DNA from 4 places in the Serratia sp. TSA_198.1 genome. Region 3 is predicted to be linked to each of the others. Evidence: riboswitches for the same ligand, from Rfam matches in the RefSeq annotation. Region 3 holds a riboswitch; each other region holds the start of a gene.

Region 1 (7,484 bases), on a different contig from region 3:
ATTTGTACCGGGTCGCGCGCCACGGCGATTGCCGTATTCACCAGCACCGCATCGGCACCCAGTTCCATCGCCTCCAGCGCATGGCTTGGCGCACCGATGCCGGCATCGACCACCACCGGCACTTTGGCCTGTTCGATAATGATTTCCAGGAAGTCGCGGGTCCGCAGTCCGCGATTGGATCCTATCGGTGCGCCGAGCGGCATCACCGCTGCGCAGCCCACCTCTTCCAACCGTTTACACAACACCGGATCGGCGCCGCAGTAGGGCAATACCACAAAGCCCTCTTTAACCAGCGTTTCAGCCGCTTTCAAGGTTTCAATCGGGTCCGGCAGCAGATATTTCACGTCGGGATGAATTTCCAGTTTTACCCAATGGGTACCAAGCGCCTCACGCGCCAGTCGGGCGGCAAACACGGCTTCAGCGGCGGTTTTGGCGCCCGAAGTATTGGGTAACAGGCGCACGCCCAACTGTTGAAGTGGCGCAAGAATGGCATCGTTGCCGCCGCGCAGGTCAACGCGCCTCATCGCCATGGTCACTAGCTGCGAGCCGGAGGCTTGCAGCGCGTCCAGCATCAGCGCAGGGGTGGCGAATTTTCCGGTGCCGGTAAACAGGCGTGAAGTAAAGGTGGTATCGGCGATTTGCAGCATGTCAGCCTCCGGCAATCGCTTGAAACAGCAGGATGTCATCACCGTCCTGCACCTGGTGGTTAGCCCAATCGGTGCGCGGGATGATAGTTTGGTTAATCGCCAGTGCGGTGCCTGGCTGGTGGCGTTCCAACTGCTCAAGCAGGGCGGTGACGCTCAGTGGTTGCGCCAGTTCCAGCGGTTGGTCATTCAGCCGGATTTTCATGCCGCGCCTCCGCATACCGGGCAGGTGCTGGCCTGGCTGAGCTGCAACGTACTCCAGCTTTGCTGCTTGCCATCGAATAGCCGCAACTTGCCGCTGAGCGACGAGGGCATGCCCGCCAGCATTTTTATCGCCTCGAGCGCCTGCAGGGTGCCAATGACGCCAACTACCGGGCCGAGCACGCCTGCGGTGCGGCAGTTGCGTTGCGGCTCGGTTTGCTCCGGGTACAGACAGGCGTAGCAGCCGTGGGCATAGGGCGGTTCAATCACCAGCAACTGGCCGCTGAAGCCGACCGCGCTGCCGCTGATCAGCGGTTTGCCGGCGGCGATACAGGCGGCGTTCACTTCATGGCGGGTTGTCATGTTATCGCTGCAATCCAGGATCAGATCGGCGCGCTCCACGGCGTCTTGCAAGGTTTTTCCCTGCAGACGCTGTTCCAGCGCGATGGATTCCACCTGCGGATTCAGCGCCTGCAACTGACGCTGCGCCAGAGCGGCTTTGCTTTTGGAAACGTCGGTACTGCGGTAGAGGATCTGACGCTGCAGATTGGTGATGTGCAGCGTATCGTCATCGGCCAACAGCAGTGTGCCGACGCCGGCAGCGGCCAGATAGAGTGCGGCTGGGGACCCTAATCCCCCCAGTCCGACCAGCAAAACCGATGCCTGTTTAAGCTTTTCCTGGCCTTGCGGACCTACGTCCTCCAGCAGCAGCTGTCGGCTGTAGCGCAGAAATTCTTGATCGTTAAGCATCGAATCACTCCTTGCCTTCGATCAGTTGCAAAAGCTGCGCGGTGGCCACACGCCAGTCTGGAGCCTTGGTTATAGCGCTGACTACGGCTACGCTGCCGACGCCGCAATCCAGCACTGCCGCCACGCGATCAATCCCGATCCCGCCGATCGCCACCGTTGGGTAGTCACCCAGCCCGGCAACATGGCGTTTCAGCTCAGCCAGGCCTTGAGGTGCGGAAGGCATCTCTTTGGTTTGGGTTGGGAAGATATGTCCTAGCGCGATATAAGAGGGTTTGACTGCGATTGCCCGGGCTAATTCGGCATCGTCATGGGTGGAAACGCCAAGCCGTAATCCTGCCCGATGGATCGCCGCCAGATCGGTGGTATCCAAATCTTCCTGACCGAGGTGTACGCCATAGGCGCCGTGCTTAATCGCCAGTTGCCAGTAGTCGTTGATAAACAGCCGGGCGTGATATTGCTTACCGAGGGCTATGGCGGTGGCGATATCATCCTCAACTTGCTCATCCGGCAAATCCTTAATGCGCAGTTGGATCGTGGTTACGCCCGCCTCCAGCAGACGGGCAATCCATTCAACGTTGTCGACGACCGGGTATAACCCCAGCCTGTGCGGCGTGGCGGGGAAAGGCGTGGCGATATCAGTCATTGTTCATCTCCTCCTGCAGGTTACTGACGCTGTGGTACAGCTCGCTGCCCCGTGAACGGAACTCGGCCGACATCTTCTCCATACCGGTTAGCTGCACCTCTATCGGCTTGGCCGCTTCCTGCGCGGCGGCGTAGTCACGCACCTCTTGCGAGATCTTCATCGAGCAGAACTTCGGCCCGCACATTGAGCAGAAATGGGCGATTTTGCCGGACTCCTGCGGCAGGGTTTCGTCGTGATAGGCACGGGCGGTGGCGGGATCGAGCGCCAGATTGAACTGATCTTCCCAGCGGAATTCGAAGCGAGCTTTGGACATGGCGTTATCACGGATTTGCGCACCTGGGTGGCCTTTGGCCAGGTCAGCAGCGTGGGCGGCGATCTTGTAGGTGATCAATCCCTGCTTCACGTCTTCTTTGTTCGGCAGGCCCAGGTGTTCCTTCGGCGTTACGTAGCACAGCATGGCGCAGCCGAACCAGCCGATCATCGCGGCCCCTATGCCGGAGGTGAAGTGGTCATAACCGGGTGCGATATCGGTGGTCAATGGGCCTAAGGTATAGAACGGCGCTTCGTGGCAGTGTTCCAGCTCTTCGGTCATGTTGCGGCGGATCATCTGCATCGGCACGTGACCTGGGCCTTCGATCATCACTTGCACGTCATATTCCCAGGCGATTTTTGTCAGTTCGCCCAGCGTGTGCAGCTCAGCGAACTGCGCTTCGTCGTTGGCGTCCTGAATCGAACCGGGGCGCAGGCCGTCACCCAGCGACAGCGATACGTCGTAGGCGGCGCAGATTTCACAAATTTCGCGGAAGTGTTGATACAGGAAGTTTTCCTGATGGTGAGACAGGCACCACTTGGCCATGATCGAACCACCACGAGAGACGATGCCGGTCAGGCGTTTGGCGGTCATCGGCACATAACGCAGCAGCACACCGGCGTGGATGGTGAAGTAGTCGACGCCTTGCTCGGCCTGCTCCAGCAGCGTATCGCGGAACATTTCCCAGGTCAGGTTCTCCGCCACGCCGTTCACTTTTTCCAGCGCCTGGTAGATAGGCACCGTGCCGATCGGCACCGGGCTGTTACGCAGGATCCATTCACGGGTTTCGTGGATATAGCGGCCGGTGGACAAATCCATCACGGTGTCTGCACCCCAGCGGGTGGACCACACCAGCTTCTCCACTTCTTCTTCGATCGACGAAGTCACTGCCGAATTGCCGATATTGGCATTGACCTTCACCAGGAAGTTACGGCCGATGATCATCGGTTCGGCTTCCGGGTGGTTGATGTTAGCGGGAATGATGGCGCGGCCGGCGGCTACTTCCTGGCGAACGAATTCCGGCGTGATGTTTGGTGGCAGGTTGGCGCCCCAGCTTTGGCCGGGATGCTGGTGGCGCAGCACTTCGCCGCGGATACGCTCACGGCCCATGTTTTCGCGGATGGCGATGAATTCCATTTCCGGAGTGACGATGCCGGCGCGAGCGTAGTGCAACTGGGTGACGCATTTGCCCGGTTGCGCCTTGCGCGGCTGCGGCAGATGCTCGAAGCGCAGATGATCCAACCCTTCGTCCGCCAGGCGTTGCTGAGTGAACCCGGAACTGACACCTTTGAGGGCTTCGGTATCGCCACGTTCTTCGATCCAGCCGGCGCGCAGTTTCGCCAGGCCGCGATGCACATCGAGCTCGGATTGCGGATCGCCGTACGGGCCGGCGGTGTCATATACCGGGATAGCTTCGTTCTGCTCGTATTGCGGGTTGTCTTTGTCACCGCCAATCAGCGTCGGGCTGAGCTGGATTTCACGCATCGGGACCCGCACATCGCTGCGCGAGCCTTGCAGATAGATGCGGTGTGAATTGGGAAAGGATACGCCTTGCAGAGTGTCGATAAACTGCTGGGCTTCTTCGCGCTGTTCTTTACGGGCGCGCGGTTTTTTAACGTTAGACATAGCAAATTCCTACCAGTGTGATGAGTGGGGAAAATTGCTTGTCTGGAGCTCGGAGGGAGTAATGATACTGGCCGGCAAGGCGGAGGTATCCCCGTTCGGGAAGCCCTGCCAGTGGCGATAGATTACTCTTGTTCCCTTCGCGGGTATTAACCCGATCAGGTTCCGCGGATCCCGAATTAACGGTCTCAGCCTGGCCAATTTGATGAGCAAATCAGCGCTAGGCACTCCGACAAGATGCCCTCCAGTATAGGAGGGTTAATAAAAAAAACTACAAAATTCTAACGCGTCTGATCCACCGCTTTATCCGGCAGAGGTTGCTGCGAGGCTTTGGTCGCCAGTTGGATCAGCTTATCTTCCAGGGCAAAGCGTGCCTCAAGTGTTTCACCGATATCCGAGAGCGCCCGGTGGAATTCCATGCACACGTCCTGATCGATATCTACTTCGGTATAGCGATCGTGGAAAGTCATGATCTGCTCGGTATTGACCCAAAGTTTGGGATAGATGTTTACCGATAGCGACATTTTCGGACTGGGTGCGGCTTCCACTTGTTTGATAATTCTGTCATAGATATGAAAATGCCCGGCAGAGAGATAATCCACCAAATTATGGCAAAAGTTCTCCAGCGCTTTTTCATTCAGCGGCGTATGCTTTTCTTTGTTCGGTTTGATGCCCACGAGGGTGCAATAGGCGACGAGCAACTGCTTGCGCGCCTGAAGCCATTGATCAACTAATTCATTACTACCACCAACGCGCTGAGTCAGGCTTTCCAAACGGTTGAGCATGTTTGACTCCGTAAGTAATAAAAAGTAACAGTAAGTTATTAAAATGTAACAAGGCCGATTTGTAGAGTGCCAGTGAAGCTGAGGTTGTGCAACAACGATATGGAACTTGCATTAACGGGTAATGAAAATGGCTGGTGGATCGTCAGCCATGAAAGCAAACTTTGGTTACCGCGCGGTGAATTGCCGTTCGGTTCGGCGGCGTCGTTTTCCCTGCAGGGGCGAATGGCGCGCACCATTGGTGAATGGGAAGGGTTGCCGGTGTGGCTGGTGCGCCAGACGATGCCGCAGGATATGGGCTCGGTGCGTCAACTGCTCGAGCTCGATCGCGGGTTGTTTCAGCTGGCCGGGCGCGGCGTGCAACTGGCCGACTTTTACCGCTCTCATCGCTTCTGCGGTTATTGCGGCCATGAGATGCACCTGAGCCGTACCGAGAGCGCCTGTTTGTGCGGTCACTGTCGGGAGCGTTACTACCCGCAGATTGCACCCTGCGTGATCGTCGCTATTCGGCGTGACGATGAGATCCTGCTGGCGCAGCATGTGCGTCATCGCGGCGGTATTCATACTGTGCTGGCCGGTTTTGTCGAGGTCGGCGAAACGCTGGAGCAAGCGGCCGCACGCGAGGTGATGGAAGAAAGTAATATTGAAATCAAAAACCTGCGTTATGTGACTTCTCAGCCCTGGCCGTTCCCGCATTCGCTGATGATGGCCTTTATGGCCGATTACCACCGCGGTGAGATTCGTCACGATCCGAAAGAGCTGCTGAACGCCGGCTGGTACCGTTATGACCAGTTGCCGCTGTTGCCGCCACCCGGCACCGTGGCGCGCCGCCTGATAGAGGACACCGTAGCCTTATGCCGTGAGCAATAAATCGCTACAATAACGGCAGATGAATAAGGGAGCCCTATGATGAATGAGTTGAAGAACGATCGTTACCTGCGCGCGTTGCAACGTATGCCGGTGGATGTGACCCCCGTATGGATGATGCGTCAGGCCGGTCGTTATTTGCCGGAGTACAAAGCTACCCGCGCTCAAGCCGGCGATTTCATGTCGCTGTGCAAGAACGCGGAGTTGGCCTGTGAGGTTACGCTGCAACCGCTGCGCCGCTATGCGCTGGATGCCGCCATCCTGTTCTCCGATATCCTCACCATTCCCGATGCTATGGGGCTGGGCCTGTATTTCGAAGCCGGTGAAGGCCCACGCTTCTCTTCACCCATCACCAGCCGTGCCGACGTGGACAAACTGCCGGTGTTCGATCCGGAAGTGGAACTGGGCTATGTGATGAACGCAGTACGCACCATCCGTCGCGAACTGAAAGGCGAAGTGCCGCTGATTGGCTTCTCCGGCAGCCCGTGGACGCTGGCGACCTATATGGTGGAAGGCGGCAGCAGCAAAGCCTTCACCAAGTTGAAAAAAATGATGTACGCCGAACCGGCCACGCTGCATTTGCTGCTGGATAAGCTGGCGGACAGCGTCATTTTGTATCTGAACGCCCAGATTAAAGCCGGTGCGCAGTCGGTGATGGTGTTCGATACCTGGGGCGGCGTGCTGACCGGCCGCGACTATCGTGAATTCTCGCTGCACTACATGCACAAGATTGTCGACGGGCTGCTGCGTGAAAATGACGGCCGCCGCGTGCCGGTCACGTTATTCACCAAAGGCGGCGGCCAGTGGCTGGAGGCGATGGCGGCGACCGGTTGTGACGCGCTGGGTCTGGACTGGACTACCGATATCGCGGATGCGCGCCGTCGCGTAGGCGACAAGGTGGCGCTGCAGGGGAATATGGATCCGTCCATGCTGTATGCGTCGCCTGAACGCATCGGTCAGGAAGTGGAAACCATTCTCGCCGGTTTCGGCCACGGCGAGGGCCACGTGTTCAACCTGGGCCATGGTATTCATCTGGACGTACCGCCGGAAAATGCCGGCGTGTTTGTGGAAGCCGTTCACGCGCAATCGGCGAAATACCATCGTTAAGGAAAGGATGTGATCGATACCCAAACCCTGCGCGCAGAGCAGTTGCGGCTCGCGTCTGAAGTCATCCGCCACGATGACTTTCTGGTCGATACGCCGGCTTTTATCGCCGGCGCTGACGTGGGTTTTGAGCAGGAAGGTGCGGTGACGCGAGCCGCCATCGCCATCCTGCGGTATCCGTCGCTGGAGCTGGTTGAATACCAGATTGCCCGCGTGGCTACCACCATGCCTTATATTCCCGGTTTTCTTTCATTCCGCGAATACCCCGCGTTGCTTGCCGCGTGGGAGCAATTGCAACAGAAGCCAGAGCTGGTTTTGGTCGACGGCCATGGTATCTCGCATCCGCGCCGCCTGGGCGTTGCCAGCCACTTTGGGTTGTTGGTCAACGTGCCGACCATCGGCGTGGCAAAGAAGCGCCTGTGCGGTAAATTCGCCCCGCTTGATGTTGCCGCCGGTGCGCTGGCGCCGCTGGAGGATAAAGGCGAACAGCTTGGCTGGGTGTGGCGGAGCAAGGTACGTTGCAACCCGTTGTTTATCGCCACCGGCCACCGCGTCAGCAC
Region 2 (7,484 bases), on a different contig from region 3:
TCTCGTACCCGAATACTGATCCACAGCGCCACCACCGCCAGGGCCGTCGCCAGCCAGTAAACCGCATAGTGCCCCAGGTTTTCTACCAGTGCGCCTTGCAGCACGCCGGCCAGGATCACCCCGGTGGAGATGCTGTTGGTAAACAAGGTCGTCGCCGCACCCGGCCGCCCTGGCATCAGATCCTGGAAATAGAGCATGCCGATACCGGCGATGATGCCGATAAATATGGCGTTGAACAGTTGCAAGACCATCAGCGCCAGCTTGAATTTAAACACCGCCAATCCGGCATAAAACAGGATGCCGGCCACCACGGCAAACAGCATCATATTGCGCTTGCCGAAACGTTTGACGTAATAACCGGCCAGCAGCATCGCCGGGATCTCCAGCCCGGCGGCCGTGCCCATCAACAACCCCGCAAGGTTTTCCGGCAGGCCCAGATCGGCGGTGATGTACAGCGGCATATCGATGATGTACAGGGTGTTGCAAGTCCACATCAGCATAGAGGCGATAAACAACAACCGCACATCGCGGTTTCGCCAGGCGCTGGCGGACGCTATCGGGGCCGAAGGCACACCGTCCAGCGCATCGCCCTGCTCCGCCGCTTGGGTGCGCGGTACCGAAGGCAAGGTAAACCACACCAGCAAGGCACAGATCGCGAAAGTGGCGGCGGCGATCCCAAACATCCAGGTAAAGCCGTAGTTCAACGCCAGCGTGAACGCCAGAGGTGGACCTATCACCCACGCCAGCGACAGCTGCGCACGCATGACCGAGCTGAACATTACCACTTCGCGCGCCGAACTATCGGCATACTCCCGCGCCAGCGCGAAAATCTGCGGCATGGCGGTATTGGCAATCGCCGACATCAGCACCCCGGCGGTGATCAGCGTCAGGTAGTCGCGGTTGAAGGCAAACAGCAGGCAGTTGCCGACCGCCATCAGGCAGCACACCAGGATCAGCGTACGCCGGTCACCCCGCGTATCTGAACGCTTGGCCAGCAGAAAGCTGACGACGATGCCGGCAATGGCGTTGACGGTGTAGAACAACCCCACCCAAAGCGGCCGCACCTTGACTTCGGTGGTGAGGAACAGGCTCAGCGTCGGTGCCATCAGCGCTCCGGCGATCCCGGAAAGAAAAGCAATCAACAGGAATGCGGCAAAGATGGGATTAAAGCGGCGCGGCAACCCGTACAGTCGTTTCATATCTTCGTCCCTGCCCCTAAAGCGGAAGACAAAACCTTAGGCTACGGTGAAAAAATTGCAAGAACATCACCGCGACCAATAATAAAAAAACCAGTGGGTATGACCCCACTGGCTGGTGAACAACACCATTACTCAGAAACATTTTTGCTACCGCAACCTCAGAGGTGCTCGCGGTATTGCTTGTCTGTCATATCGAGGCTACCCCCCACCGTTGCACGTGAGCGCCGCTGGCGGTCATTTGGGCGTGCAGCAAGGCGCGTGTCGTGAGGTTTGGTGGGCCAAATAAGCGGCGCGCAACACAGATGTACGCTCAAATGGCCCCAGCCCTTCGGGTCGCGCCCCAAAAACCCGTTTTCTGTGTTGGCGGGCTTGCCCATAGCCCACTATGGGCTGCTCCCTTCGTCGGGATAACGGGCTTTTGGGCCTGCGACGGCACCACGGTCAACGGTGGGGGGTAGCCTAAGATCCCACTGGGTCAGGTGAGCCAGCATCTCCAGCCGGGCTTGTTCAGGCACAAGGCCCAGCCAGTCGGCATGCTGGCGGCGCACCGCGCTGAAGTAGCGCTGATAGAACTGTTTTGACAAGAATGCTTTCATCATTCGCCCTCCCCCTTTCATTGATGAAAATTATCGGCGTAATATGGGGAAAGATAAATTGATGAGTTGATGCCGGAGTGTTCCTCTTTTATGTCTACCTCACGTTTGCAACAACAGTTCATTCGCCTGTGGCAGCGCTGCCACGGCGAGACCACCGACACCACGCTGCAAGAGTTGGCCGAAGTGCTCACTTGTTCGCGCCGTCACGTGCGTTCATTGCTCGGCGCCATGCAGCAACAAGGGTGGCTGACCTGGCAGGCGGAATCGGGGCGCGGCAAGCGTTCGCGGCTCACCTTCCACTATACCGGCCTGGCCCTGCAGCAGCAGAGAGCGGAGGAACTGCTGGAGCAAGACCGCATCGATCAACTGGTACAACTGGTCGGCGATAAAAACGTGGTACGGCAGATGCTGCTGTCCCAACTTGGGCGCAGCTTTCGGCAGGGTAAACACATCCTGCGCGTGCTCTACTATCGCCAACTGTACAACCTGCTGCCCGGCTCGGCGCTGCGCCGTTCGGAAATTCACCTGGCCCGGCAGATTTTCAGCGGCCTGACGCGGATAAACGAGGAAAACGGGGAACTTGAGTCGGACCTGTCGCATCACTGGCAGCCGCTGACGCCTTTGCACTGGCGTTTTTATCTGCGCCCGGCGATACATTTTCATCACGGCCGCGAGCTGGAAATGGACGATGTGATTAGCTCCCTCACTCGTCTGATCCCTCAACCGCTGTTTTCGCATATCGAGCGCGTGACCTCACCGACGCCTTTCGTGATTGACGTGCACCTGCACAGCCCCGATTACTGGCTGCCCTGGCTGCTGGGCAGCGTGCCTGCCATGATCCTGCCGCGCGAGTGGCAAAGCATGCCGGAGTTCTCGCGCCATCCGGTGGGCACCGGGCCGTACAGCGTGGTGCGCAACCACCGCAGCCAGATGAAAATCCACGCCTTCGATGACTACTTCGGCTATCGGGCACTGATTGATGAGGTGAATATCTGGGTGTTGCCGGAGCTCACCGAAGAGTTGGTGCATTCCGGCGTGCAACTGCAGGCGGATGACACCGGCAACAACGAGCTTGAAAGCCGGCTGGAGGAAGGCTGCTATTTCCTGCTGTTCGATCAACGCTCTCCTTTGGCGGCCGATCCGGCCATTCGCAGCTGGCTGTGCGAGCTGATTAACCCCATCTCGCTGCTGAGCAACGCCGGGCCGATTTATCAACGCTATTGGTCACCGGCCTATGGCATCCTGCCGCGCTGGCATCACAATCGCGCGCTGGCGCAACAACCCAAGCCGGCCGGGCTGACCGAGTTGACGCTGACCTACTACAGTGAACACTCGGAATTCCACGCCATTCGACAGGCAATTGAACCGCTGCTGGCATTGCACGGGGTGCGACTTAACGTGCAGACGGTGAGCTACGACGCCTGGCATAAAGGGGAAGCCACCAGCGATCTGTGGCTGGGTAGCGCCAACTTCTACCTGCCGCTGGAGTTCTCGCTGTTCGCCACCCTGTATGAGTTGCCATTGATGCAGCATTGCATGAATGACGATCTCGCCGCAGATGCGGCGCTGTGGCGCGCCAATGCCCTGCCGCTGGCGGATTTTTGCCAACGGTTGGTCAACGGTCACCAGTTACACCCGCTGTTTCATCATTGGCTGCAACTGCACGGCCAGCGCAGCATGCGCGGTGTGCGAATGAACACCCTTGGCTGGTTTGATTTTAAATCCGCCTGGTTTGCGCCGCCGGAAGCATAAGCGCCTTTCGCCGGCGCCCGTTAATCTCTACAATAGCGCCGTCTCAACGGGGTGCGAAACGGCGGCGGCGTGATGAAAACGCGGCGTGCAGGTTTTGCTGAGAACAAACCCGTCGAACCTGATCCGGTCAATACCGGCGGAGGGATTTGAGCATAGCGACCCGGTTTAATCACCTCGCCCTCAGATACCTTTGCCCCCTTATCTTTCAGGAGTGCAAAGTGGTCAAAAAAAGCCTGCCCTTATTACTGTTGTTGTGTGCCGCTTCAGCGTTTGCCAAGCCCACGTTGACGGTCTACACCTATGATTCCTTCGCGGCCGACTGGGGCCCTGGCCCGGCGGTGAAAAAAGCGTTCGAAGCGGATTGCAACTGCGAGCTGAAATTCGTCGCGCTGGAAGACGGCGTTTCGCTGCTTAACCGCCTGCGCATGGAAGGGAAAAACAGCACCGCCGACGTGGTGCTGGGGCTGGACAACAACCTGCTGCAGGCCGCGCAACAAACCGGTTTATTCGCGCCAAGCCGCGTTGACGGCGCCAAACTGAGCGTGCCGGGCGGCTGGCAGGATAAAACCTTCGTGCCTTATGACTACGGCTACTTTGCCTTCGTTTACAACAAAGACAAGTTGAAGAACCCGCCAAAAAGCCTGCAGGAACTGGTCAACAGCGATCAAAACTGGAAGGTGATCTACGAGGATCCGCGCACCAGCACCCCAGGCCTGGGCCTGCTGCTGTGGATGCAGAAAGTGTTTGGCGATAACGCGCCAGAAGCCTGGCAGAAACTGGCGAAGAAAACCGTCACCGTCACCAAAGGCTGGAGTGAAGCCTACGGCCTGTTCCTGAAAGGCGAAGGCGATCTGGTGCTCAGCTACACCACCTCCCCGGCTTATCATCTGATCGAAGAGAAGAAAGACAGCTACGCCGCGGCCAACTTCAGCGAAGGCCATTATCTGCAGGTGGAAGTGGCAGGCAAACTCAAGGCCAGCAAGCAGCCTGAACTGGCGGAGCGCTTCATGCAATTTATGGTGACCCCGGCGTTCCAGAACACCATTCCAACCGGTAACTGGATGTACCCGGTGATCAAAACTCAACTGCCGGCCGGCTTTGAGCAAATGACCGTACCCCAGACCGCGCTGCAATACAGCGCCGGAGAGGTCGCCAAACAACGCGGTAGCTGGATCCGGGCATGGCAAACCGCCGTCAGCCGCTGATCCCGCACTGGCTCTGGCCGGGGCTGCTGGCCGCCGGCCTGATCCTGACCGTCGCCGCGCTGGCGATGGGCTCGCTGTGGCGGCACGCGCCGGAAAGCGATTGGCGCGGCCTGTGGCAGGACAGCTACCTGTGGCACGTAGTCCGCTTTACCTTCTGGCAGGCGTTGCTGTCTGCGCTGATCTCGGTGCTGCCCGCCATCGCGTTGGCACGTGCGCTATACCGCCGCCGCTTTCCCGGCCGGCTGTTGCTGCTGCGTCTGTGCGCCATGACGCTGGTGCTGCCGGTCTTGGTGGCGGTATTCGGCCTGCTCAGCGTGTATGGCCGACAGGGCTGGCTGGCATTGCTGTGCGGCTGGCTCGGCATCAACTACAGTTTTTCCCCCTATGGTCTGCAGGGCATCCTGCTGGCGCATATGTTCTTCAATCTGCCGCTGGCCGCCCGCCTGTTGCTGCAGGCGCTGGAAAACATTCCGGTCGAACAGCGCCAACTGGCAGCTCAGCTCGGCATGAATGGCTGGCAACAGTTCCGCTTCGTCGAGTGGCCGGCGTTGCGCCGCCAAATCCTGCCGAGCGGCGCGCTGATCTTCATGCTCTGTTTCGCCAGCTTCGCCACCGTGTTGTCACTGGGCGGCGGGCCGCAGGCCACCACCATAGAACTGGCGATCTACCAGGCGCTGAGCTATGACTACGATCTCAGCCGCGCCGCCCTGCTGGCGCTGATCCAGTTGGCGTGCTGTCTGGGCCTGGTCGTGCTCAGCCAGCGGCTGAGCCAGGCGCTGCCGGTCGGTAGTACCCAGGCCCACATCTGGCGCAATCCCGAAGACAGCCTGTGGCGTCGCGCCAGCGATTTTCTGCTGATCGCCGCCGCCCTGCTGTTGCTGTTGCCCCCGCTGCTGGCGGTGATTGCCGATGGCGCCAATCAGACGATGGTCAGCGTCCTGCAACAGCAGGTGCTGTGGCAAGCGCTGTTCACGTCACTGCGTATCGCCCTCGGTGCCGGCGCGTTGTGCGTGGTGTTGACCATGATGCTGCTGTGGAGCAGCCGAGAACTGAAGCTGCAACAGCGGTTGCGCTGGGGCCAAACGCTTGAACTGAGCGGCATGGTGATTCTGGCGATGCCGGGGATCGTGCTGGCCACCGGTTTTTTCCTGCTGTTGAGCGATACTGTCGGGTTGCCGCAATCGCCCTATGCGTTGGTGATCCTCACCAATGCGCTGATGGCGGTACCCTACGCCCTGAAAGTGCTGGAAAACCCGATGCGAGACCTGGCAGAGCGTTACAACCCGCTGTGCCTGTCGCTGGGTATGCACGGCTGGCAGCGGCTGCGCTGGATCGAGCTGAAAGCGCTGCGCCGCCCGCTGGCGCAGGCGCTGGCTTTCGCCTGCGTGCTGTCGATCGGCGATTTCGGCGTGGTTGCCCTGTTTGGCAACGAGCAGTTCCGCACCCTGCCTTTTTACCTGTATCAGCAGATCGGCGCCTATCGCAGCAATGACGGCGCGGTCACCGCACTGTTGCTCCTGCTGCTGTGCTTCCTGCTGTTTACCCTGATCGAACGCTTACCGGGGCGCTCTGCCCAATAGATTTCAAGCTGCAACAAGGCGGCGACTGAGCGCATTCCCAGGAGCTTAGTCCACTAAGTGACTGGGATAAGTGAAGAAAGCCAACACAGCGGCAACTTGAAAGATGAAGGACATATGCTGACGCTTGAAAAACTGACCTATCTGTATGAACACCTGCCGATGCGCTTTGATCTGCGCATCCGGCCGGGCGAACGTGTCGCGGTGCTCGGCCCCAGCGGCGCGGGTAAAAGTACCTTGCTCAGCCTGATCGCCGGTTTCCTGCCGGCCGCCAGCGGCAAGTTGCTGCTGAACGGCAGCGACCACACCGGCACGCCGCCGGCCAAAAGGCCGGTCTCGATGCTGTTTCAGGAAAACAACCTGTTCGCCCACCTGAGGGTGGCGCAGAACATCGGATTGGGCCTTGACCCCGGGCTGCGGCTTAACGCGGACCAGCAACAACAGTTGGCGCAGATTGCCCGCCAGGTGGGGTTGGAGGAGCATCTGCAGCGCCTGCCGTCGCAGCTTTCCGGCGGCCAACGCCAGCGCGCAGCCCTGGCTCGCTGCCTGATCCGCCAGCAGCCCATCCTGCTGCTCGACGAGCCTTTCTCGGCGCTCGATCCCGCGCTGCGCAATGAGATGCTGCAATTGTTGCAAGAGGTTTGCGACCAACGCAACCTGACGCTGCTGATGGTGTCGCACAACCTGGATGACGCCGCACGCATCGCGCCTCGCACCCTGTTGGTGGTCGACGGGCGTATTTATTACGACGGCTCCACGCAGGCGCTGCTGGACGGCAGCGCGCCGGAAGCGCGGGTGCTGGGCATTTCGCACAAACCGTGATCTGCAGCGCGTTTTTTATGCTGGGCAAATAAACCTGTTGTGCGAATTTTTCGCCTGTGGTTTTATAAAAACCTGACTTTTATTACTGATGATAAGGTTCCCTGTGATCGCATCCTCGCTGACTTCGACCCTACTAGTTACCGCGCTACCAGCCGCGGTGATGGTCGTCGTGCGTGTGGTGGTGGTCGTCGGCAATGCGCCGTAGGGTCCGAATCAACGCATCGATTCCCAAACCCCGCCGGCGCAAACCGGGCGGGGTTTCTTGTTTTAGCCCCCTGCCCAGAAAAGCGAACCGGCCCTGAGAAAGGATAGGAACATGGCAATTTCGGGCAC
Region 3 (7,484 bases):
CTGACACTTTTTGTCTTTTATGCATGCCGATACTCTGATTTCAGGCGTACAAGGTTCAATGATGACCTTCCTCGGTAGGTTTGCCCGACAGTGGGAGCCATGGCGACGCTGATGCTCATTCCACCTTCACCACTCTGGTATTCAGCGGCGTAAGAGTCTGCCCGTCGCGGCCGGTCGGCGTCATGCGCGGGATAGGTTGGTCGCTGCCGCTTTCCACCAGATGCGAGTGCGCTTCGCCCTGTGCAAACAGATGATCTTCCCCCCACTGGCGCAGGCCGACGATCACCGGGAACAGGGCGCGGCCCTTGTCGGTGAGAATATATTCCTGATAGGCGCTGCCGTCCGAGGCAGGCACGATCTCCAGCACCCCGTGCGCCACCAGCGTGCGCAGGCGGGTAGAGAGAATGTTCTTCGCCATCCCCAACCCCTTTTGAAACTCGCTGAAGCGGCGTATGCCGTCAAAGGCGTCGCGCACAATTAGCAGCGACCACCAATCGCCGATCACATCCAGCGTGCGTGCCACCGGACACTGTGCATCTTCCAGGCTTTTACGTTTCATGGCTCAGTTCCCTTCATGATATCTGGTTGCATTATAAAACCTCTACGCGTAAAGTTCATTGGGTTTAATAATGAAACCACTTTAAGGGTGAATGATGAGTGACAAAACGCTGGATCCGATCTGTACGCCGCAAAGCCGCTCGCTCAGTCGGCTGCCCGTTTCGCTGGTGCTGCTGCTGGCCGGGGCCAGCGCTTTCAGCGTGGCTAACGTGTATTACGCCCAGCCGCTGCTGGATGCGATCGCTCATGATTTCAACATCAGCCTGGCGTCGGTGGGGATAGTGATCACCGCCACCCAGCTTGGCTGTGCGCTGGCTCTGTTGCTGGTGGTGCCGCTGGGGGATCTGATTAATCGCCACCGGCTGCTGGCGGTACAGCAACTGTTGTTGATGGCCGCGCTGTGCGTGGTGGGATGGGCGCACAGCAGCGCGCTATTGCTGGTAGGTATGCTGTTGGTGGGGTTGCTTGGCACCGCCATGACTCAGGGATTGATCGCCTTTGCCGCTACCCTGGCGGCACGGCATGAACGCGGGCGGGTGGTGGGCGCAGCACAAGGCGGGGTGGTGCTGGGCCTGTTGTTGGCGCGCACCTTGTCCGGCTCACTGGCGGATATCGGCGGCTGGCGGGCAGTCTATTTTTTCTCGGCTGCGGTGACGTTGATCCTGCTGCCGGTGTTGTCGCGCCTGTTGCCAACGCCGCGCACGCCGCCGTCGTCGCTCAGTTATCCGGCGTTGCTACGCTCAATGCTGGCTTTATTGCTGCGCGATCGCACGCTGCAAATTCGCGGCATGCTGGCGCTGCTGATGTTTGGCGCGTTCAGCATCTTTTGGAGCGCGCTGGTGCTGCCGCTCAGCCAGGCGCCGTTCAATTTTTCACATTCGGTGATTGGCGCCTTCGGTTTGGTCGGGGCGGTGGGGGCGCTGGCGGCGGTGCGCGCCGGGCATCTGGCGGATCGCGGGTTAGGGCAAGTGGCGAGCGGTGTCTGCCTGCTGTTGCTGGTGCTGGCCTGGCTGCCGCTCGGCATGCTGGGCTACGGTCTGGCGTGGCTGGTGGTCGGTATTGTGCTGCTCGATCTGGCCGGGCAGGCGATTCATGTGCTGAACCAGAGCATGATTTTTAGCGCGCACCCGCAGGCCCACAGCCGGTTGGTGGGCTGTTATATGCTGTTTTACGCGGTGGGCAGCGGGCTGGGTGCCTTTGCCAGCACCCACGTATACGCCGTGGCGGGCTGGCCCGGCGTATGTTGGCTGGGGGCGGGCGTCAGCCTGGTCGCCTTGCTGTTCTGGTGGCTGACGCTGCGTGGCATGCCGGCCTCAGGCGCGGCGGTAGAGCAATGACAGCCGGAAACCCAGCGTGTCGCACAGCAACTGCGGTGAGGTAAAACCGCTTTCCGTCATCAGCAATCGGGCGCGCTGCGCTGCCAACGGATGCCAGTTGCTGCGGGTGCGTTCAATCACCTCACGTGCGCCGTCGAGGGAATGCCCGGCGCTTTGCAGCCAATGCTGATAGTGGCTGACCGGCAGGCCATCCGGCTGATAGTCGAACAACAGCAGCGGCGCACCTGGCGACAACCGCGCGGCCAACTGTTGCAGGAAGGCCAGCTTGGCGCCGTCATCGGCAATAAAGTGCAGCACCAGCGAACAAACGGCGGCGTCGTGCAGCGCTTGCGGCGCCTGGTCCAGCAGTTGCTGGTGGAAGGTGACTCGCGGTTCGCAGCCTGCCATTTCCGCCTTGGTGCGTGCGGCTGCCAGCATGCCGGCGGAAGGTTCCACGGCGCTGAAAAGCCATTGCGGGCCGATGCCCGCCAACGCAATCAGTTCGTTGCCGGTGCCGCAACCGGCCAGCAGCAGGCGGGCTTGCGGCGGTAACGCCTGTGCCAGAGTGGCGGTCAGCAGCGACTGGGCGAACTGATAGCCGGGCACCAGCGTCAAAATACGGCGATCGTAGTCTGCCGCCGCAGCGTCCGGGAAACGGGTATCCGTTTGATGTTGCATGTCCATTCCTTGAATAGCCTGTAAGAGGTAAACCGGAGGATAGTCTTTAACGCAAATGAAATCCATTCGCATTGTCGCTGGGCAGTGCTGAAAGGCCCTGGACACGGGGCAGCTAATATCCCGGCGACGCAGGATATCGTTTTGCAAGGGTTGTAGTCTGAGCCGTGCCAGAGGCCTGACGATGTCAGGCCTTTTCCGGTTTAGCTCACAGCGGATGACACTATTTTTTAGGTGAGTGCAGCAGGTAGTATTCTTCGCTGCCGTCGTTGCCGGTGGTGATCTTTTGCCAGCCATGCTTATGGTAAAACGCCAGCGCCTTCTCGTTTTTCACCAGGCACTTCAGTGAGCCGGTAGCGGTAAAGGTTCGCTCCGCCGCGTGCAGCAGGGCCGTGCCGACGCCGCGTGGCGGCAAGTGAGGATCGACATACAGGTTGTGAATAAAGTTATCCTGGCGATAAATCGAGACGAACCCCAGCAGTTTTCCCTGATCTTCCGCCACCCAGATATCCTCGCCCAGCGTCGAGCGGTCGAAATCCTCCAGCCGGTAATCTTCGGTATCGCGCCACGTGAACGCCGCCTTGCGCGCAGCCAGATAAAGGGTGCGCAAGAACGGACGATCGGCTTCTCGGTAGGGTCTTATTTGCATGGCAGCTCCTTTTTATTTTTTGACACTATAGCGCGATTGACCTCACCGGCGGCAACCCCAATAATGGCCTCCTTGACTCGGGGTGCCCCAAGGGGCTGAGATTTTACCCGTATTACCTGATCTGGATTATGCCAGCGTAGGGAAGTCTCGGTGCCCCAACCGGTACCCGCCTTCTTGAACGCCGGTTGGGAGGAATATGTTCGCTCGACCTGATGCTTTACCCGGCGCCCGCGCCGCGGCCTGTCTGACCCAATTCAAACAACAGCCCCCGCTGATCCATTGCCTGACCAACGAAGTGGTGCAGGAGCTGACGGCTAACGTATTGCTGGCGCTTGGCGCTTCCCCGGCGATGGTGGTGGAACCGACCGAAGCGGCGCAGTTCAGCCAGATGGCGAGTGCCCTGTTAATCAATATCGGTACTCTCAATGCCTCGCGTGCCGAATCCATGCTGGCGGCGGTAGAAGCCGCCAATTTGGCGGGAACGCCCTGGACGCTGGATCCGGTGGCGGTAGGCGGGTTGGCGTACCGCACCGCCTTTGCCCGTCGTTTGCTGGGCGAGAAGCCGGCGGCGATCCGTGGCAACGCGTCTGAAATTATGGCGCTGAGCGGCCGGCAGAGCGCCGGGCGCGGCGTAGACAGCACCGACGACTCGCTGGCGGCTTTGCCGGCGGCACGCGAACTGGCGCAGCTCAGCGGCGCGGTGGTGGCGGTAACCGGCGTGGTGGATTACATCACCGATGGCCGGCGCGACTGGGCGGTCGCCGGTGGCGATGCGCTGATGACGCGGGTGGTGGGCACCGGTTGCGCCCTGTCGGCGGTGGTGGCGGCATTTTGCAGCCTGCCGGGCGATCGGCTGGACAACGTCGCGACCGCTTGCCGGGTGATGTCGCTTTGCGGCGAGCGGGCCACGCATCGGGCTGCGGGGCCGGGCAGCTTTACCCCGGCGTTCCTCGACGCCCTGTATCAACTGCGTGCGGAGGAGCTGCAATGAAACGGATTAACGCTTTGACCATCGCCGGCACCGATCCGAGCGGCGGCGCCGGCATCCAGGCCGATCTGAAAGCTTTTTCTGCCTTGGGGGCTTACGGCACTTCCGTGATCACTGCGCTGGTGGCGCAAAATACCCGTGGCGTGCAGTCGGTATATAACATCGATCCGGCGTTCGTCGCCGCCCAGTTGGATTCGGTATTCAGCGACGTGCGCATCGACAGCGCCAAAATCGGCATGCTGGCCAACGCCGATATCGTGCAGGCAGTGGCCGAACGCCTGCGCCACTACCGGCCGCCGTTCGTGGTGCTGGATACGGTGATGCTGGCGAAAAGCGGCGATCCCTTGCTGGCACCGGAGGCGGTAGAGTCTATCCGCCGCGAACTGCTGCCGCAGGTGTCGATCATCACGCCGAACCTGCCGGAGGCGGCGGCTCTGTTGGCGTGCGCCCCGGCGGAAAATGAGCACCAGATGCGCGAACAGGGCCGGGCGTTGCTGGCCATGGGTTGCCAGGCGGTGCTGATGAAGGGGGGCCACCTCAGCGAAAACGAAAGCCCGGACTGGTTGTTCAGCGCGGAGCAGGAACTGCGCTTCACTGCACCACGCGTAGCGACTCGTCATACGCACGGCACCGGCTGCACGCTCTCCGCCGCGTTGGCTGCGCTGCGCCCGCGTCATGAAGACTGGGCCGGCACGGTCGCCGCCGCCAAGGACTATCTGCAAAAGGCATTGCAGCAGGCGGATACCTTGGAAGTGGGGCACGGCATCGGGCCGGTGCATCATTTTCACGCGTGGTGGTGATTCAACTTTTTGCCGTTGTTGTGGTCAGACTGGATCCATGCCCGGCGCTCGCCGGGTACGATCGGATTTAACCAAGGGAGAAGGCCATGACAGGACAAAACGCACTTCGCTGCGCCATCTTCGGCGCGTTACTCAGCCTCAGTGCGGGCAGCGTTGCCCAGCAGATTGTCACCACCTCGGACGTGATCCAGCAGCCGGGCTATCAAACCAGCTGGCAGAACATGGTGAAGGGGCAGGCTCGCCTGCCGGGCTGGGCGCGCAAGGGGATGGGCACTTCCACTCCGGCGCAAAGCCTGAGCTGGAAGGGGCAGAACTATCTGGTGGGCAATCTGTGCAAGCCGCACGACTGCGCCAACAACTTTTTGATCGTGGCGTTTAAAGAAGACAAATCCCAGGCCTGGGGCGTGCGGGTAGAGGTCGCCAACAAACCGGAAGCGATGGATCATCCAAAGAAATACGCCAAATACCAATGGCTGGGCAAGCCGGACGAAGACATGAAGGCGCTGCTGAAAAAACAGTTCGAGAGCAATCCCGACTGGAAATAAAACGACCTGGGGCGCAGTTGCCTGCGCCCTGAGGCCACGCACTCAGCCAATGCCGGCCTGATGCAGATCGTGCAGGTTGATCGCGCCCACCAGCACGCCATCCAGATTGACCACCGGCGCGGCGCTGATGTGCTGTTCGTGCAAGGCTTCCAGCGCTTCTCCGGCGCGCCACTGTTCCGGCAAACGGTAGCCGGGGCGGGTAATCGCCTGGCCCAACGCATCCTGCAGGCTATGGCCTTTTACCAGCCAGCGGCGCAGGTCGCCGTCGGTAAACACCCCCACCACTTTTTGCTGCGCATCGCACACCGGCACCAACCCCAGCCCGGTGCGGCTCAGTTCCAGCATCGCTTCCATCACGTTGGCGTTTTCACTGACCTGCGGCAGGCGATCGCCGGTGCGCATCAGGTGGTGTACCCGGTTCAACAGGCGCGCGCCCAGGCTGCCGCCCGGATGGGAGCGGGCAAAGTCTTCGGCGTTGAACCCGCGTTGGCGCATCAATGCCATCGCCAGCGCGTCGCCCATCATCAGCGTATTGACCGCGCTGGAGGTGGGGGCCAGCCCCATCGGGCAGGCCTCACGTTCGACGCTGATGTCCAGCACGCAGGCGGCGGCCAGCGCCAGCGGCGACTCTTTGCCGCCGGTAATGGCGATCACCGGGATGTTATTTTCCGCCAGTAGCGGCAGGATCAAATCCAGCTCCTTGGCGCGGCCGGAATAGGAGATAAACACCACCACGTCGTCGGCGCCGATCATGCCGAGATCGCCGTGCAGCGCCTCCGCAGGATGGACGAAGAACGACGGCGTGCCGGTGCTGGCCAGCGAGGCGGCAATTTTTTTGCCGATATGGCCGGATTTGCCGATGCCGGAAATCACCGCCTTGCCCCGGCAGTTCAACAGCAGTTCGCAGGCGCAGACGAAATTGTCGTCCAGGCGCGCCAGCAGGCGCTGCGCTTCGGTCAGCTCAATTTCCAGCGTTTCGCGGGCAAAAGCCAGCAGGGCAGTAGCGTTACTCATCGGAATCTCCTACCAGAATGATATTGATGCCTTTCGCTTGCAGCGCGGCGAGGTAATCCGGATTGATGTTTTTATCGGTGATCAGCGTATCCACGGCGCTCAGGTCGCACACCACGTTCGGGCTTTTACGGCCGAATTTCGATGAATCCACCAGCAGGATAATGCGGCTGGCTGCCTCGCACATCGCCTTGCTGACGTTATGCACCTCGTTAAAGGTGGTGACGCCGGCGTTGAGATCGACCCCGTCCGCGCCAATAAACAGCTTGTCGAAGCTGAACTTCTGGAACGCCGACTCTGCCAGGCTGCCGTGGAACGAGGCCGATTTTTTGCGGTAGGTGCCGCCGGGCATCAGGATGGTTTGGTCGTTGTCCAGCTCCACCAGCGCGTTGACGATATGCAGGCTGTTGGTCATCACCGTGATGTTATTGAACTGCGCCAGATGCGGGACCATTTGCAGCACCGTGCTGCCGGCATCGAAAATCAGCGAGTCGCCGTCGTTAATCAGCTTGATGGCGGCGTAAGCGATTTGGCGTTTCTTTTCGCTGTTGATATGGGTTTTACGGTCGATCGGCTGGTCGCCGTCGTCGCGGCTGAGCACCACGCCGCCGTAGGTGCGGATCACCTCGCCTTCGTCTTCCAGCAGGGTGAGATCCTTGCGGATGGTAGTGCCGGTAGTGGAAAAATGCTCGGCCAGGGCGTCCACTGCCGTTTTGCCATGCCGCTGCAGATATTCAAGGATAGCGGCCTGCCGCTGCTTTGGTTTCATCGCGATTCCCGTTCACAAGGGGTGGGCATTTCCCTTCAGCGAATAATTCAATATGAAAGGTAATGTCTTTTAATGTGAAAATATCATGATTTAGGGGCAATCGCTAACGATAGTGCAGTCCGGCATGCGCGATCCTCGGGGAAGATCACATCCGGGCGCAAATCCTGTTGATG
Region 4 (7,484 bases), on a different contig from region 3:
TTCTTGTAGCCCGGATCGCGGACCTGTTCGCGCAACTCCTTGTAGCCGTAGGCGTGGTCAAAACCGTGCGATCTCAGGAAGGTGTCTTTTCCGGCGAAGGCCAGTTCGGCGCCCTGATAGAAATAATTGTCGTAGCCGGCGGCTTTCAGCACATCGCCCAGGCAGACGTTTTCCGGGTAAAAGGTGGAAACGGCGCTGGAGGCGTTGCCGTCGAACGGGGCGAACAGTGGAATGCCGCACTGCGAAGCCACCATGCCGGCAATGGTATAGCCGGTGCCCGGCAACTGCTGGGTATTGCTGAAATCGATGCCGTTTTCGCGGTGCCGATTCAGCTCGTCGGCGAGATCGGGGAAGATTTCCGGGTCGAAATAGGTACGCTCAAGGCTTTCGGCATAGATGTACACCAGGTTCGGCGCTTTACCTTGCAGGCTCTTTTTCGGCGCTTTGTAGTAGGTGTAAAAATCGGCGGTGTCGCCGGTAATCTGGCTTCTGAGCAGCAGCGAAATATCCTGAAAAGCCGGAGTGGTGCCGACGGAAAACAGCGCCAGCAGCACGGCGAGCACGCTGTAAACCACGCTGCTGCTTTTCGCTTTGTGCCGCACCAGGCTCCAGGCCAGCACGGCGAAAATCAGCGCCAGCACCGCCAACAGGCCGATAAACGGCAGCACGTACTTGCTGACGCCGGCCCCTTTCATGCTGCTGGTGAGGGTGTAGATCACCGCGTCGGTGATGCCGTCGCCGGTAAAATAGTTACTGGCGATCAGAATAACGTTGAGGATCAGATAGCTGCCCAGCAGGATCAGCAAAATGGAAAGCCACCAGCGGTTGGCGGCGGCCTTGTTCCGGTAGATCAAAATTGAGGCTAAAAAAAGTGCAAACGAGACTAATGCTGAAACCATCCACCGTACCCTGTCTGATTAAAAAGAAAATCTTAACTGTCCTGGCAAAGGCTGCCGATCCTGCCGCAGCGCGAAAGAGGAAGGGTATAGCGCATTGAACGCGCCAGGGTCAATGCGCGTTTGCACAGCCGGGTGGCCGCCAGGCGTGAATGAACAATTTTGTGACAATATTGTGACCCTAGTCACTACTGAGAGGCGTGGGTCGCTGAAATATTGCTCACCGGGCATTTGGCTCTACCATTAATGAATGGCGCTGATTGCAGACCGGCGAGGCGCATTAACCTGTTCAGGAGAAAACATGCAGAGCATTTCCGCCACCGTACTCGATGATTTGGCACCGCAGGGCGTGCTGCGCGCGGCGATCAATTTAGGTAATCCGGTGCTGGCGCAATGGGGGCCGGATGGGGAACCGCAAGGCGTGTCGGTCACGCTGGCCGGCGCGCTGGCGCATGAGCTGGGCGTGGCGCTGGAGTTGGTGACCTATGATGCGGCGGGCAAAGTTTTTGCCGCGTTGGAAACCGCCGCCTGGGATGTCGCCTTTATGGCCATCGAGCCGGTGCGGGCGGAGCAAATCGCCTTCAGTGCGCCTTACGTCATTATTGAAGGCACCTATCTGGTGGCGCAGGAGGCGCCTTATCGACAGGTTGCCGAGCTCGACAGGCCTGGCATACGCATTGCGGTGGGGCAGGGTGCGGCCTATGACCTGTATCTGTCGCGCACCTTAAAGCAGGCGCAGCTGGTGCGCGCGGAAACCTCGCCTGCCGCGATCACCTTATTCTTCGAACAGGGATTGGACGCCGCTGCGGGCGTGCGTCAACCGCTGCTTGCCGCCGCTGCGGCGAACCCGGGCTACCGGGTGCTGGATGGGCATTTTACCGCGATTCACCAGGCGATGGCGGTGCCGCGCGGTAAAGAGCAGGGGGCGGCGTATGTGCGCTGTTTTGTGGAAAGATGCAAAGCCAGCGGGTTGGTGCAGCAGGCGCTGAAACGCAGCGGGCAGGGCGATGTGACGGTGGCCCCTGCGGCGTGAGGCGGTTGGCAACGGGTTTTTGTGGTTCAAGGGTAGGGGCGCTGCATAGAGCGCCCCCGCGGATAACCTTTAATGCAGTTCCACGGCGTATTGCTCCACCGGGGTGATTTTCTTGATCAGCTTATTGTCGAACAGGAATTGTTCGTAAGCCTGGTAGCGCGCGCTGTCCAGCCTGGCCGGATCGGTGGCGAACAGCGGCAAGCTCGCCTGCCATGCCTGCTTGTTCAGTTCAGTGTTCAGCTCCGGGTGGGTTTTGGCGAAGGCCAGCCAGGTTTCCTGCGGGTGAGCCTGCAGGTAATCGTTGCCTTTTTTCAGCGCGGCGAGGAATTTCCTGATCTTCGGCTCGGCTACCGCGTCGCGGTTGGCGACGATGATCAGTTCGTCATAGGCCGGCACGCCGTAGTCCTCGACGTTGAACACTACCGGATTTTTCCCCTGCAGTTTCAGCTCCAGCGCTTCAATGTTGCGATAGCCGCCGATCACCGCATCGACCTGGCCCGCCAGCAGGGCACTGGTCAGTTGGAAATTGACGTTAATCAGCTTCATGTCGTTCGGGTCGATATGCGCATGTTTGGCCATGGTTGCCAGCGTGGCCTGCTCGATGCCGCTGACGGAATAGCCGATTTTTTTGCCCTTGAGAGCCGCCGGCGAGGTGATGCTTTTATCCAGCGTCATCAGGGTATTGAGCGGCGAGTTAATCAGGGTGCCCACGCGCACCAGCGGCAGGCCCTGATCGGCGAAGAAGTGCAATTGCGGCTGATAGGTGATGGCGAGGTCGGCCTGTTTTGCCGCCACCAGGCGCGGCGGCAGCGCCGGATCGGAAGGGGGGATAATCTTGACCTCGAGACCTTCGGCCTTGAAGGCGCCGATTTGCTCGGCCACCATGATGGGCGCGTGGTCGGGATTGATATACCAGTCGAGCACCAGCGTCAGTTTTTCGGCGGCGGCAGCGTTGCCGGCCAGAGCGGCGCTGAGCATCAGCCCGCAGAAGGTTCGCTTGATCATTTCTTACCCCAGTCGTTAAAAAGTTATCAGTCGTTTTCCGGCGCCCAGTCGATCAGGCGCAGCAGCAGCGCATCCACCGTCATCCACAGCAAGACGGTCATCAGCACCAGAATAAACAGCGCGGCAAAGCAGACGTCGGTCTGCATGCGCGCGTTGGCGTTCAGCATCACGTAGCCCAACCCTTCCGCCGAGCCGACCCATTCGCCGATAATCGCGCCGATGGGCGCGACGGCGGCGGCCATGCGCAACCCGGAACCAAAGGCCGGCAGCGCAGCCATCAGCCGCACATGGCGCAGTTGCGCCCAGGGGGAAGCGCCCATGGTGCGGGCCAGATCGAGATAATCGTTATTGACCCGGCGCAGCCCATCAAAAAACGCGGAGGTGACCGGGAAGAAGATCACCAGTACCGCCATCGCCACTTTGGCGCTCATGCCGAAGCCGAACCACAGCACCAGCAGCGGCGCCAGCGCAAACACCGGTATCGCCTGGCTGGTCAGCACCAGCGGCATCAGCCAGCGTTGCAGACGGGGCGAATAGATCATGCACAGCGCCAGTGCTGCGCCGAGCAGCACCCCAATCCCCAGCCCGCAGGCAATCTCCGAAGCGGTGATCAGCGTGTGATAAGCGAGATAGGCGCGCCCGCTCCACAGCGCCTGCGCCACCGCAGAGGGCGAAGGCAGCAAAAAGGCGGGAATATCGCCCAACGTGATGAGCCACCACAGCAGCAGTAAACCGGCGAACACCGTCAGGCTGCGGCGTACCCGCGACAGGCGGTTTTCAATGAGCGACTTCATTCGGCGGCCCTCATCAGTTGCTGCAACAGCTCGCCCTGGCTTTTCAGCAGATGGGGATCGTCCGGCGCGCGCGGCGGCAGGCCGCTGATGACATGCGTATCGTCAATGCCGGCAGGGTAGCGGGAGAGCACCAGCAGGCGATGGCTCAGGCGGCAGGCCTCCATCGGATCATGGGTAATCAGCAGCACGGTATGCTGCGCCAACAGCTCGGCCGCCAGGGTTTGGATCATGGCGCGGGTAATGGCGTCCAGCGCCGAGAAGGGTTCGTCCATCAGTACAATCGGCTGGCGTTCATACAGCGTGCGCGCGATGGCGGCGCGCTGGCGCATGCCGCCGGACAACGCCGAGGGCAAGGCTTTGGCGTAACCGCTCAGCCCCACGCGCTCGAGAAGATGCCCGGCCCATTCCCGGTCGGTTTTTTCACCGCGCAACCGCGCACCGAGGCTGATATTTTCGGCGACGGTCAGCCACGGATAGAGCAGGTCTTTTTGCCCCATATAGACGATGCGCCCGGCTATCGGCAGGCCATCGCTGCCGGTCACTTCGCCGGCGGTGGGCAGCATCAGCCCGGCGATAATTTTCAGCAGGCTGGTTTTGCCCGCGCCGCTGGCACCGAGCAAGGCGACAACGCTGCCGCCGGCGATATCAAAACTCAGCCGATCGAAAATCACCTGCCGGCCAAAACGCAGGCTGAGATCCCGCACCTGAATACCGGGCGGCGCGATGCGGTCACTCATGAGGCGTTCAACCCCATCTGCCAGAAGGCGGACTCCAGCCGGGTGGCGGTGGTGAAAATCTCTGCAAGTTCGGCAAAGCGGCTTTCTGCGCCACGTTGCTGGCCCACACGCTCCAGCAGATCGAGGGCCGCCTGCACGCCGGCCAGATAGTTTTTATCGCCATAGTTGCGGATCCACGAGGCGTAAGGATTGCCCTCCATCACCGTCGCCGGGTCGTCAAGCAGGCGCAGGCCAATCTCGGCATAGCCTGCGACGCAGGGCATCAGCGCCGCCAGCAGATCCAGCGCGTCGCCGGAGTGGCCGATATCGAGCACATAGCGGGTGTAGTTCAGGGTTTCCGCCGCCTCGGGTTCGGCGGCAATCTCGGGTTCGCCCAGACCCCAACCGGCGCAGTAAGCCAGATGCAAAGGCAGCTCGGCGACGATGGCATTGAGCGAAGCGGTGGCCGCCCGCATCTCCGGCAGCGTGCGCAGCTTGCTCACCAGCAGGGCGTAAGCGCGGGCGAAGTGGATCAGGAACAGATAATCCTGGGTCAGATAGCGGCGGAACGCGGATTCAGGCAGCGTGCCGGCGGCCAGTTGCCGAATAAAAGGATGAGCAACGTAGTCCTGCCAGTCCGCGCCTGCCTGTTGGCGCAGCCGTCCGTAAAGACCGTTATCGAAAAGGGGAGTAAACATGGGACCTCCAAAAGTGAGTGGAGATCCGGGCGCGCTGAGGTATGAACAGGCAATGACCGAGAGAGTGATTGCCGACCCGTCCCTTCGCTGGCATGACCCAGATCAGGTTCAAAGGGTTCGGCTTGCGCCATCTCAGCCCGTAACAGGACACCCCTCGGAGGAGCCTGTTATACGATATTTGCTTTTTGATTACAATGCTCGGGCGAGGTGGAATGGCGGGGCGGCAATCGGTTCGTTTAGTGCGGTTCGCGACGATTTCTCTGGCACCGGCGGCGGCATTTTTGCACTGTAATCCGGTAACGTTGACTCTGAGGAATACTCCCATGAAGAAGATCGGCTTTCTCTCTTTTGGTCACTGGACGCCTTCGGCACAGTCCGGTACCCGTTCGGCGGCGGATGCGCTGCTGCAATCCATCGATCTTGCGGTCGCCGCAGAGGAACTCGGGGCGGATGGCGCCTATTTCCGCGTGCATCACTTCGCCCGCCAGCTCAGCTCCCCGTTCCCGCTGTTGGCCGCCGTCGGCGCCAAAACCCAACGCATTGAGATCGGCACCGGCGTGATCGATATGCGCTATGAAAACCCGCTTTATATGGTGGAAGACGCCGGAGCCGCCGATCTGATTTCAGGCGGGCGGCTGCAACTCGGCATCAGCCGCGGCTCGCCCGAGCAGGTTATCGAAGGCTGGCGCTATTTTGGCTATACGCCGGCAGAAGGCGAGACCGAGGCCGATATGGCCCGTCGCCACACCGAGGTATTGCTCGATGCGCTGCGCGGTGAGGGCTTTGCCGAGCCGAACCCGCAGCCGATGTTCCCTAATCCGCCGGGGCTGCTGCGCATCGAACCTTTCTCCGCCGGCTTGCGCGATCGCATCTGGTGGGGCGCAAGCTCCAACGCCACGGCGGTGTGGGCGGCAAAACTGGGGATGAATCTGCAAAGCTCGACGCTGAAAAACGACGAAACCGGCGAGCCCTTCCACATTCAGCAGGCCAAGCAGATCCGCGCTTACCGCGCCGCATGGAAAGAAGCGGGCCACCCGCGTGAACCGCGCGTGTCGGTCAGCCGCAGCATCTTTGCGCTGATGAACCAGCAGGACCGCAGCTACTTCGGCGGCAGCGGTAAGGAAGGCGATCAGGTCGGGTATATCGACCAGCAAACCCGGGCGATTTTCGGCCGCAGCTACGCCGCCGAGCCGGAAGAGTTGATCAAACAGCTGGCGCAGGACGAAGCCATTGCCGAGGCGGACACCTTGCTGTTAACCGTGCCTAACCAGTTGGGCGTCGATTACAACGCGCACGTGATTGAGTCTATCCTCACCCATGTCGCCCCGGCGCTGGGCTGGCGTTGATGGCTCAAAAATAAAAGGAAGTTAACCATGTCTCGTATTTTCATTACCGGCTCGGCGGACGGGCTGGGGCGCGCGGCGGCGGAAACCCTGCTGGGCGAAGGGCATCAGGTGATCGTTCACGCGCGTGAACCAGGCAGGCTCCACGGCGTGCGCGATTTGCTGGACCGCGGTGCGCTGGCGGTCACCGGCGATTTGTCCGATCTGCAGCAGACCCGAGAGGTGGCCGAACAGGTGAACCGCATCGGGCGTCCGGATGCGGTCATTCACAATGCCGGCGTCTTCACCGGGCCGCAGGTGCTGGCGGTCAACGTGATTGCGCCTTATCTGCTGACGGCGCTTATCGCTCGCCCGGCGCGTTTGGTGTATTTGAGCAGCAGCATGCATTTTGACGGTCGCGCTGCGTTGGAAAAAGTGGACTGGCGCGGGCAGGCCGCCGTGTCTTATTCGGAGAGCAAGCTATTTGTGACGGCGCTCGCCGCCGCCGTGGCCCGGCGTTGGCCGGGCGTGGTCAGTAGCGCGGTCGATCCTGGCTGGGTGCCGACCAAGATGGGCGGCGAAAACGCGCCCGACGATCTGCGCCTGGGGCACCTGACGCAGGAATGGTTGGTCACCAGCGCAGAGGCGCAGGCCAGCGTTTCTGGCGGTTATTGGCATCACCAGCGCTGCCTGGAGCCGCATGCCGCCGCGCGCGATCCGGCTTTTCAGGATGCGCTGCTGGCGGAACTTGAACGCGTGACGGGCGTTGCGCTGGCGACGCCCTGAGCGGAAAACCGGTGGCGGCCAGGGTGGCATGAAATGCGCGTCATTGACTTATTTTGCTCAAATTGTATTTTAAAGCCATGCATACATTCCTGATTATCGTCCCCGAAGGGGGCATGCTGTTTGAGTCGGCGGGTATCGCCGACATCCTGATGCAAGCCAACCGCTTGAGGCCCAACGACGCTCCGCTCTATCGGATTGAGGTCGCCACCACGCAAGCTCATCGGGTGGTGCATG

What was found. Region 3 has a riboswitch for thiamine pyrophosphate ahead of thiM (hydroxyethylthiazole kinase). Riboswitches for the same ligand answer to the same signal wherever they lie in the genome.
Region 1: linked by a shared signal. The riboswitch ahead of thiC (phosphomethylpyrimidine synthase ThiC) and the one ahead of thiM (hydroxyethylthiazole kinase) in region 3 are both predicted to bind thiamine pyrophosphate.
Region 2: linked by a shared signal. The riboswitch ahead of thiB (thiamine ABC transporter substrate binding subunit) and the one ahead of thiM (hydroxyethylthiazole kinase) in region 3 are both predicted to bind thiamine pyrophosphate.
Region 4: linked by a shared signal. The riboswitch ahead of tenA (thiaminase II) and the one ahead of thiM (hydroxyethylthiazole kinase) in region 3 are both predicted to bind thiamine pyrophosphate.

The regions. Positions count from the first base shown of each region.
Region 1 is NZ_JBQZFP010000012.1:15,729-23,212, forward strand. It holds gene ACUTSW_RS24890 (thiazole synthase) at 1-647, opposite strand, end outside; gene thiS (sulfur carrier protein ThiS) at 649-849, opposite strand; gene ACUTSW_RS24900 (HesA/MoeB/ThiF family protein) at 846-1,595, opposite strand; gene thiE (thiamine phosphate synthase) at 1,600-2,238, opposite strand; gene thiC (phosphomethylpyrimidine synthase ThiC) at 2,231-4,174, opposite strand; TPP riboswitch at 4,290-4,413, opposite strand; gene ACUTSW_RS24915 (Rsd/AlgQ family anti-sigma factor) at 4,453-4,956, opposite strand; gene nudC (NAD(+) diphosphatase) at 5,056-5,823, shown strand; gene hemE (uroporphyrinogen decarboxylase) at 5,863-6,927, shown strand; gene nfi (deoxyribonuclease V) at 6,940-7,484, shown strand, end outside.
Region 2 is NZ_JBQZFP010000003.1:160,862-168,345, forward strand. It holds gene ACUTSW_RS15385 (sugar efflux transporter) at 1-1,199, opposite strand, end outside; gene sgrT (glucose uptake inhibitor SgrT) at 1,583-1,798, opposite strand; gene sgrR (HTH-type transcriptional regulator SgrR) at 1,886-3,547, shown strand; TPP riboswitch at 3,585-3,710, shown strand; gene thiB (thiamine ABC transporter substrate binding subunit) at 3,766-4,752, shown strand; gene thiP (thiamine/thiamine pyrophosphate ABC transporter permease ThiP) at 4,728-6,332, shown strand; gene thiQ (thiamine ABC transporter ATP-binding protein ThiQ) at 6,447-7,151, shown strand; gene ivbL (ilvB operon leader peptide IvbL) at 7,240-7,356, shown strand; gene ilvB (acetolactate synthase large subunit) at 7,468-7,484, shown strand, end outside.
Region 3 is NZ_JBQZFP010000006.1:175,115-182,598, forward strand. It holds gene ACUTSW_RS20995 (winged helix-turn-helix transcriptional regulator) at 116-559, opposite strand; gene ACUTSW_RS21000 (MFS transporter) at 654-1,895, shown strand; gene ACUTSW_RS21005 (class I SAM-dependent methyltransferase) at 1,872-2,552, opposite strand; gene ACUTSW_RS21010 (GNAT family N-acetyltransferase) at 2,773-3,198, opposite strand; TPP riboswitch at 3,267-3,358, shown strand; gene thiM (hydroxyethylthiazole kinase) at 3,395-4,189, shown strand; gene thiD (bifunctional hydroxymethylpyrimidine kinase/phosphomethylpyrimidine kinase) at 4,186-4,986, shown strand; gene ACUTSW_RS21025 (inhibitor of vertebrate lysozyme family protein) at 5,073-5,531, shown strand; gene gutQ (arabinose-5-phosphate isomerase GutQ) at 5,574-6,545, opposite strand; gene srlR (glucitol operon DNA-binding transcriptional repressor SrlR) at 6,538-7,311, opposite strand; gene gutM (transcriptional regulator GutM) at 7,395-7,484, opposite strand, start outside.
Region 4 is NZ_JBQZFP010000001.1:10,459-17,942, forward strand. It holds gene opgB (phosphatidylglycerol--membrane-oligosaccharide glycerophosphotransferase) at 1-899, opposite strand, end outside; gene ACUTSW_RS00060 (ABC transporter substrate-binding protein) at 1,198-1,929, shown strand; gene ACUTSW_RS00065 (ABC transporter substrate-binding protein) at 1,999-2,934, opposite strand; gene ACUTSW_RS00070 (ABC transporter permease) at 2,961-3,728, opposite strand; gene ACUTSW_RS00075 (ABC transporter ATP-binding protein) at 3,725-4,465, opposite strand; gene tenA (thiaminase II) at 4,462-5,142, opposite strand; TPP riboswitch at 5,205-5,307, opposite strand; gene ACUTSW_RS00085 (LLM class flavin-dependent oxidoreductase) at 5,466-6,488, shown strand; gene ACUTSW_RS00090 (SDR family NAD(P)-dependent oxidoreductase) at 6,516-7,250, shown strand; gene ACUTSW_RS00095 (GlxA family transcriptional regulator) at 7,328-7,484, shown strand, end outside.